Regions from separate parts of the Pantoea sp. CFCC18179 genome, predicted to be linked through region 2. Evidence: predicted binding sites of a transcription regulator. Region 2 holds the regulator's gene; the other holds the start of a gene.
What was found. The regulator CRP, encoded in region 2, controls carbon source genes, mostly activating them, when cyclic AMP is high. The targets are predictions, from matches to a motif close to ATGTGANNNNNNTCACAT.

Region 1 (4,214 bases), on a different contig from region 2:
GGCGACTTATGTTTTTCGTCCATTGCTCAGTTCTTCTGCAGGTGAAGAGAAGCCCGACGTTGCCGGGCGAAGAGACATTATTTTTGTTCTTGTTGCGGCATCTGTCGCCAGATATACACGCCGCTCAACAGGGTAAACAGTAGGGTCAGGCCGGTCAGACCGAACACTTTAAAGTTAACCCAAAATTCCTGTGATAACCAAAACGCAACATAAATATTCGCTAAGCCGCAGGCGAGGAAGAAAATCGCCCAAGCGATGTTGAGATTGCGCCACACGCCCGAAGGCAGTTGCAGCTCTTTACCCAACATGGTTTGAATCAGTGGCTGTTTCATAAACCATTGGCTGTAAAGCAGCGCCAGAGCAAACAACGAATAGATCACCGTTACCTTCCATTTGATAAATTCATCATTGTGGAAAACCAACGTTAAGGTGCCAAACACGGCAACCAACACGAAGGTGAAAATGGTCATCTTTTCCAGCTTGCGGTACAGCACCCAGCTGACGACTAACGCCAAGCCTGTCGCCACAATCAAGGCGCCAGAAGCGACAAAGATGTCGTATAGCTTGTAGAAGATGAAGAAAACCACCAGGGGAAGAAAATCGAGTAACTGCTTCATAGCGTTTCCAATTAGGGCAGGAGCATTCAGTTAAGGCGCCGCGTAAAGCGCCATAACGATTAACGTAACAGCATATACAGCCGGTACAAATAAATAACCAGAATAGCGGAGACCAGGTTGCCCAGCGCATTTAACACCACGGAAGCAATATTCGCTGGCAGCACGGTTAAAGACGAGAAGAAGAACATCAATACGATCTTCGCTAACAGCCACAGCAAAATCGCGGGTGCAATTACCTTAATATTCTTCCAGGCAAGACGCATACTGGCACGCATGGCGCCGATCACGCCGAGTTTTTCATTGGCCAAAATCACCGGCGCTAAAGAAAATACGATCGCCAGCAACACACCCGGTACCATCAAAACCATAAAGCCTAATTGCACCAGCAAGGTGATCAAAAAGGTTTGCAGCAGCAGTTTCGGCAGCAACGGCGCAGAAGCACCAATAGCGCGTAAGGCACTGACGCGTTGGCCGCCCGATACCATCGGGATCAGGCACAGCATGCCGCCCAGCAGCAGCGTATTGCCAATTAAGGCTGCGAAGGTACCCGCCGCAGAAGCGCGCAGCAGAATGCGTTGTTGCTCTGGCGACATGTTCTGTACCAGTTCAAACAGCGAGGATGCGCTGTCATCTGACTGGCTCAACAGTGATAACTGGTCTTCACCGGGGGTTAAAGCATGGCCGACGATCACAGTAATGAACGAGGTCAGCAACGCCATCAGCAAAATAGTCACCAGCTGATGACGTAAAAAATTTCCTGTGTCACGGTATAACGAGCTTGCCGTGATAGACATGTAAACTCCTTGAAAGAACCGGGTTAATTAACCCGGCGATTGTACATGTTCTACTGGCGTGCTGGCACCCGCATTGCAATAACTTTCTGTCATGGAAGGTAAAGAAGGGTGAAAAAGCGCAGGAAGACCGTAGCGTGCACGCGCGCGATCGCAGGCTTCGTTATGCACGCCGTTTTCACCAGACATAGAGAATTCGCGACACGGCGAGGGCCGTTGCTGATAAATGCCGCAGGAAACGCAGCCGCCAACTTCACCTTGCAGCGCGATACAGTGCGGCTGGCGCTGGTTGGTGCCGCGCATATTGCGCATCAGCAAGCCTAATTGCTCGGTTAATTCAACGGGCACGGCACCGCCGCCATCTTCGGCTTCGGCCCAGTAAAAAGAAACGCGGAAGTTAGCGCAGCATGCGCCGCAGGTCATGCAAGGATTAAGTGAATCGCTCATCTGATTGCCCGCCACTCCTAAGACATCGAACCAAAATCACATTGGGGAAAAATAAAATAATCACGGCGAAAAACTTTGGCAAGTGGACTTTTAAGACAACGCGCAAAGCCAAAATTGATCTGAATCAATTCATTGTTTTTTAAGTGATTAATTTGAATTGATGCAGATGATCTTTTACTGAAAAAGGGTTAGATATTGTGCCGCAATCCACATTGAGACCCTATTTTCGGCAAAGGAGTGATTATGAAACTGGCAAAATGCGCACTGCTCATCGCGTTGGCGATCCCACAATTGGCGTTGGCCCACGAAGCGGGTGATTTCTTCATGCGCGCGGGCAGCGCCACCGTACGTCCAACCGAAGGCTCTGACAATGTGCTGGGTATGGGCGGCTTCAGTGTCAGTAACGACACGCAACTGGGTTTAACCTTTACCTACATGGCCACCGACAATATCGGTGTTGAGTTGTTAGCTGCCACGCCGTTCCGTCACAAAGTTGGCCTGGGTGCAACCGGCAATCTGGCAACGGTGCGTCAGTTACCGCCAACTTTGATGGCGCAATACTACTTCTTCGACAGCAAAAGCAAGGTACGTCCGTATGTCGGCGTCGGCATCAACTACACCACTTTCTATGATGCCAAATTCAACCAAACTGGACAGGATGCGGGCTTAACCGATCTGAGCGTTAAAGATTCGTGGGGCATGGCGGGTCAGGTAGGTCTGGATTATCAAATCAACCGCGACTGGATGCTGAACGCATCGCTGTGGTACATGGACATTGATACCACCGTGAAATTTAAAGCGGGTGGTGAGCAGCAAAACATCAACACGCGTATCGATCCGTGGGTGTTCTTCTTCGGCGCGGGTTATCGTTTCTAATCCGCCAGCAGAAATGAAGCGGGCGACCAGATGGTCGCCCGTTGTGTTATTTGATCTGCATGTTGTTCACAACAGATTTCACGCCAGCCACGCTGCGGGTGACTTCAACCGCGCGATTAGCCATTTGTGGTGAGCTAACAAAACCACTCAGCTGAACTTTACCTTTGAAGGTTTCGACATTGATTTCAGTCGATTTCAGCGATTCATCATGCAACAGCTGCGCCTTCACTTTGGTGGTCACGACAGTATCGTCGATGTAACCGCCGGTTCCTTCCTGAGTTGATGTCGGTGCACAAGCGCTAAGCGTTAACGCGACCACCGCAGCCATCAAAAATCCTGCAACGACTTTGAACAATTTCATTGGTTATCTCCCTGTCTTAAATAAAGTTTCGCCGCTTCATGGCGGCGCTATTAATTGTGGTCTGGCTTAGCAAAATCGGCAAATCATCCAGTGCAAAAAAATAGGAATAAGGGGACTTTTACCACTTATTGATCCAATTGCGTTTTTCCTTATCCCGCTAAGCTGATGGCGCAGGGCAAAAAATGACTTCTACACCATAAAACACGCCGGTCTGTGCCTAAGCATAGATATTGCAGGGAACATAAATAATGAAAAAACGTGCCATTTTAGTCATCGCCACGGTTGGCTATTTGTCGTATCTCCAGTTATTTGCGACACAAACGCTTCCTTTGCCGAGTGCGCAGGCGGAATCAATAATTAATCCGCACTTAGGCACGCTTTGCAAAGCTGCGGCGGCAATCAGTTTTGGTCGCAATTTTAAGATCATGCAATTAGATAAAGTTGATGAGCAGGGCGTTGCCTGGGTGCATTACCTGCGGCCGTCGGATCAATCGCGCTGGGCAATTCGTTGTCGCTTACAGGACAATCGGGTGATTTGGATGTCGGATAATCCAGACAGTGCTGGTCGCTGGCGTGACGGGCCGGATGATGAAGTGCTGACCTGGCGCATCAGCAATGACAAGCTCACCATGAAACTGGCGTATGCAGACGGATCAGGGGAACAGCAGACGTTCAGATTGGAATAGGGAAGAGAAAGACCTTATCCGCACATGCAGATAAGGTCTTTTGGTATTAGCGGGTTGCCGCTTTCAGATTGCTGACGAAGGCTTTTAGCTCGCTCAGCAGCGTGGCCGGATCGTTCTGGTTACGCTCAATAATTTTCACAATCGCCGAACCCGAAATCGCTCCGGCGGCACCAGCGGAAATCGCATCCTTCACTTGGCCTGGCTCGGAAATACCAAAGCCTTGCAACGGAGGTGCGGCATTGAATTCACGTAGCTTGTTGATCAGGTGATGCAAAGGCTGGCTGGCGCGATTTTCAGAACCGGTTACGCCAGCGCGCGACAGCAAATAAGTGTAGCCACGGCCGTGTGAAGCGATTTCGCGCAGCAGGTTATCATCCGCATTTGGCGGGCAGATAAAGATCGGCGCCACGTTATGACGCATTGCCGCCTGACGGAA
Region 2 (4,214 bases):
TACACCGCAGTGACGGTAAAGCCAATCATCGACCAACCGTAATATTTGCGCGTCACCAAATAGCTCGCCAGCGTAATCACCAGCATAAACAGCAGCGTGAGCGATTCCGGCACTTCCAGCCGTAAAGAAGCTGCGGCGATCAGCAAACCGGCAAAGGTGCCCAGTGCGCGGTGCTGAATGCGCACGCGCGTGGCGCTGTAGCCATTCTGGCTGACGAACATAATGGTCATCAGAATCCAGTAAGGTTTGGGGATGTTGAAGAACAGCGCCAGCGCGCTGCCAAACATCAACATCACGGCGAAACGACCGGCGGTACGTAACGCCGATGATTTGAAGGAAAGATAGCTGCGCAGCGCTGGCAGCAGCGGCAAGCGGCGTTGGCGATCGGCCATTAAGTCACGCGTGTAGAGCGGCTTTTGGGTACGCAGCACGCGAGCGATGCGGCTGAAGTGGTACAGACAGAAGTTGCCGACCGGATTATCCGGATGCTGGCGGGCGATTTTCTCCAGCGCACCCAGCTGCTTCTCCATGTGAAAGCGATCCGGCAACTGGTGATAAAGAATGGCATCGGCGAGCACCCGCAGCCGCGCTGAGATGATTTTGGCGTTCCAGCGAATCACCGCTTCGGCGTGACTCTGCTCAACCAGTTTCTGCACTTCTTCCGGCTGGTGCAGGCTAACTGAGATGTGTTCCTGCAAATCCAGCGCCACCTGGAAGGCGCGCGTCAGACGTTTGTGGCTGTTATCGCGGCTGGCCGACAGCATGTGCATCTGCTGATAACAGACGGTAATCAGATCAACCGCCTTTTGTTGACGTGCCAGCAGCGGCGGCAGCGCTTTTTCCGGATCGGTTAACTGCGTCAGCAAGGTGTATTTGGCATCGCAATAATCCGCCAGCTCGCGATACAGCAAACTGAGCGATTCGCGCATCGGCTGCTCTTTCCACAGCCAAAACCAGAACCAGTTGAACAAGCCGTACCACAATGTGCCGCCAATATAGAGCAGCGGCGGCACCCAAATCGGCATGCGTCCTACCAGGCTTAGCGAAAAGATGGCGGCAATCAAGGTGGCTGGCAGTAAGCGGCCATGCAGCGGGCTGATTTCACCGGTGACGCCAATCAGTAGCGGCAACACCAATAAAATCAGCGGCAACGGCACGTGATAATCGGTGAGGTACGGAATCAGGAAACTGCCGGTGGCGAACAGCGAACCACCCACAATCAAGCGTTTGAAGAAGCGTTTGTGCGGCGTATCTAACCCCGCCATGTTGCAGCAGGCCGGCACTAAAGAGAACAACAGCCCTTTTTGCAGATCGCCAAACAGCCAACCGAGAGCCACAGGCAGGCACAGCACCAGCGTTTGCCGCAGCGCATAGTTAACTTCAGGATGATAGATGATTCGGCGCCACATCAGCTCATCGCAAATAGAAACGGCGCGATGTTGCCATCACGCCGTGGGTGAGAAGGAATTAGCGGGTGCCGTAAACGACGATGGTTTTACCGTGTGCGGAGATCAGATTCTGATCTTCCAGCATTTTCAGGATACGACCCACGGTTTCGCGTGAGCAGCCCACGATCTGACCAATCTCCTGACGGGTGATTTTAATCTGCATTCCGTCTGGGTGAGTCATCGCATCTGGCTGTTTAGCCAGATTAAGCAGCGTTTGCGCGATACGTCCGGTCACATCGAGGAAGGCAAGGTTGCCCACTTTTTCAGATGTCACTTGCAGACGACGCGCCATTTGCGACGACAGTCGCATTAAAATATCCGGGTTTACCTGAATCAGCTGACGGAATTTTTTGTATGAAATTTCAGCCACTTCGCAGGCAGACTTCGCACGTACCCAAGCACTGCGTTCCTGGCCTTCTTCGAAAAGACCGAGTTCGCCGATGAAATCTCCCTGATTAAGGTAGGAGAGAATCATCTCTTTGCCTTCTTCATCTTTAATCAGTACCGCTACGGAACCTTTCACGATGTAGTACAGCGTTTCCGCTTTCTCACCCTGATGGATGAGCGTGCTTTTTGACGGATATTTGTGAATATGGCAATGGGACAGGAACCATTCGAGTGTAGGGTCTGTTTGCGGTTTGCCGAGAACCATTCGCTATTATCCTCTGTTGTAATCGTGCCCAAAAATACAGGGGGCATTTTTCCCTGTCAGGCGGTTTAATCGTCGAGCGTTTCCTAATGAAGGAAAATTTATTCCGGGGTGACTCTTAAGCTACGCTTTTGATTCTTCCCGCCTTCGTCGGTTAGGACGAAAATATTTTCAGCACTGTTTGTAGCACAGCTTTTGCGAGCTGTCTTGTGTTGTCTCGCTTCAGCAGAAGGGGGATTTCTCTGGATTGCCGTTTGTCATGTGAAAGCGTACTCTGACGGCAAAACCGCCGCTTCAGGAGAAAGAATAATGCAGGCACGAGTGAAATGGGTGGAAGGGCTTACCTTTCTCGGAGAATCCTCATCCGGCCATCAGGTATTAATGGACGGTAATTCCGGTGATAAAGCGCCAAGTCCAATGGAGATGGTGTTGATGGCAGCCGGCGGCTGTAGCGCGATTGACGTGGTGTCGATTCTGCAAAAAGGGCGTAGCGATGTCGCCGATTGCGAAGTGAAACTCACCTCTGAACGTCGTGAAGAAGCGCCACGTATTTTTACGCACATTAACCTGCATTTTATTGTCAGCGGCAAAGCGTTGAGCGATAAAGCGGTGGCGCGCGCAGTTGATCTGTCAGCGGAAAAATATTGTTCGGTGGCTATTATGCTGGGCAAAGGCGTTGAAATCACCCACAGCTATGAAGTGATTGAGCTTTAGCTCGATTGTAGCGGCGCGATTTATCGCGTTCAGTTGATGGTAAAAGGTCAACATAACGCAATAAATTGCGCCGCTACATAATCACTGCACTCACTCAATTCGCTTGCCTTCAATCAGGCGCTGCACCAGCGGCAACATAATCAACTCCATCGCCAGGCCCATTTTTCCGCCCGGCACCACCAAAGTGTTGATGTGGGAGATAAACGATCCCTGAATCATCGCCAGCAGATAAGGGAACGCAATCCCTTCCAATCCACGGAAATGAATCACCACAAAGCTTTCGTCGAGCGACGGAATTTCACGCGCGGCAAACGGGTTTGAGGTATCCACCGTTGGCACACGCTGGAAGTTGATGTGAGTACGCGAGAATTGCGGCGTGATGAAGTTGATGTAATCCTCCATCGAACGCACCACTGAATCCATCACCGCTTCCCGCGAATGTCCACGTTCGCTGGTGTCGCGCACCAGCTTTTGAATCCACTCAAGGTTAACAATTGGCACCACGCCAACAAGTAGATCTACATGTTCCGCCACGTTGTGTGGCTGCGTCACCACGCCGCCGTGCAAACCTTCATAAAACAGCACATCGGTGTTTTCCGGCAGCGGTTGCCACGGCGTAAAGGTGCCCGGCACCTGATTCCACGGTACGGCTTCATCGTAGGTGTGCAAATACTTGCGCGATTCGCCCAGTCCAGTTTGGCCGTAATGCTTGAACGTCTGCTCCAGCAAACCAAAGTCATTGGCTTCCGGGCCGAAATAACTGATGTGGCGCCCGAGATCGCGCGCTTTGCGGATCGCCATGTCCATTTCTGGACGCGTATAGCGATGGAAACTGTCGCCTTCCACTTCCGCGGCATGCAGATTTAACTGCTGGAAAATCTTACGGAAGGCAAGGCTGGTGGTGGTGGTTCCGGCACCGCTGGAACCGGTAACCGCAATAATTGGATGCCTGGCTGACATAACAGAGCTCCCTGTGAAGTCCGGCGATGAGCATTGTTACCACGAATTGCCGCGCGGCGCATTAGCCGCGAAATTCACTCTTCGGCATGATATTGATGGATTCGTGCAGCTCCGACCATACCAGCACTACCTCGCCGCGCTCAAGTTGGCGGCGCACATCGGCGACTTTCTGTGACAGGCTGCGTTCCTGTTCGCCGTAATCTGTGCCTTCACGCAGCACGAAGGTTTCAATCAGGTTTTCCAGCGTTTCCGCTTCAAGCTGCTGCCAGGGAATAATCACAATTACACATCCAAATAGGTAGAGAGCCAATCCGGCACGCGTTGTTCCAGCCACATTTGCGGTTTCAGCAACGTGCCGCCAACAAAGCCGACGTGGCCACCTTGCTGGGTCAGTTGATATTGCGTTGAGGCTGACAATTGATGCGGCTGCGGAATCACGGCGT

Region 1: the regulator CRP is predicted to act here: its motif matches at 1,968-1,985, upstream of ompW (outer membrane protein OmpW).

What each region holds. Positions count from the first base shown of each region.
Region 1 is NZ_JBNBPM010000001.1:158,937-163,150, reverse strand. Features, by position in the region: gene yciA (acyl-CoA thioester hydrolase YciA) at 1-23, opposite strand, end outside; gene ACPUC7_RS00750 (septation protein A) at 78-617, opposite strand; gene ACPUC7_RS00745 (YciC family protein) at 677-1,411, opposite strand; gene ACPUC7_RS00740 (YkgJ family cysteine cluster protein) at 1,439-1,855, opposite strand; gene ompW (outer membrane protein OmpW) at 2,099-2,731, shown strand; gene ACPUC7_RS00730 (BON domain-containing protein) at 2,778-3,092, opposite strand; gene ACPUC7_RS00725 (hypothetical protein) at 3,341-3,778, shown strand; gene trpA (tryptophan synthase subunit alpha) at 3,825-4,214, opposite strand, start outside.
Region 2 is NZ_JBNBPM010000019.1:65,676-69,889, forward strand. Features, by position in the region: gene ACPUC7_RS22725 (YccS/YhfK family putative transporter) at 1-1,409, opposite strand, end outside; gene crp (cAMP-activated global transcriptional regulator CRP) at 1,468-2,100, opposite strand; gene ACPUC7_RS22735 (OsmC family protein) at 2,407-2,811, shown strand; gene ACPUC7_RS22740 (phosphoribulokinase) at 2,902-3,771, opposite strand; gene ACPUC7_RS22745 (YheU family protein) at 3,833-4,051, opposite strand; gene ACPUC7_RS22750 (hydrolase) at 4,054-4,214, opposite strand, start outside.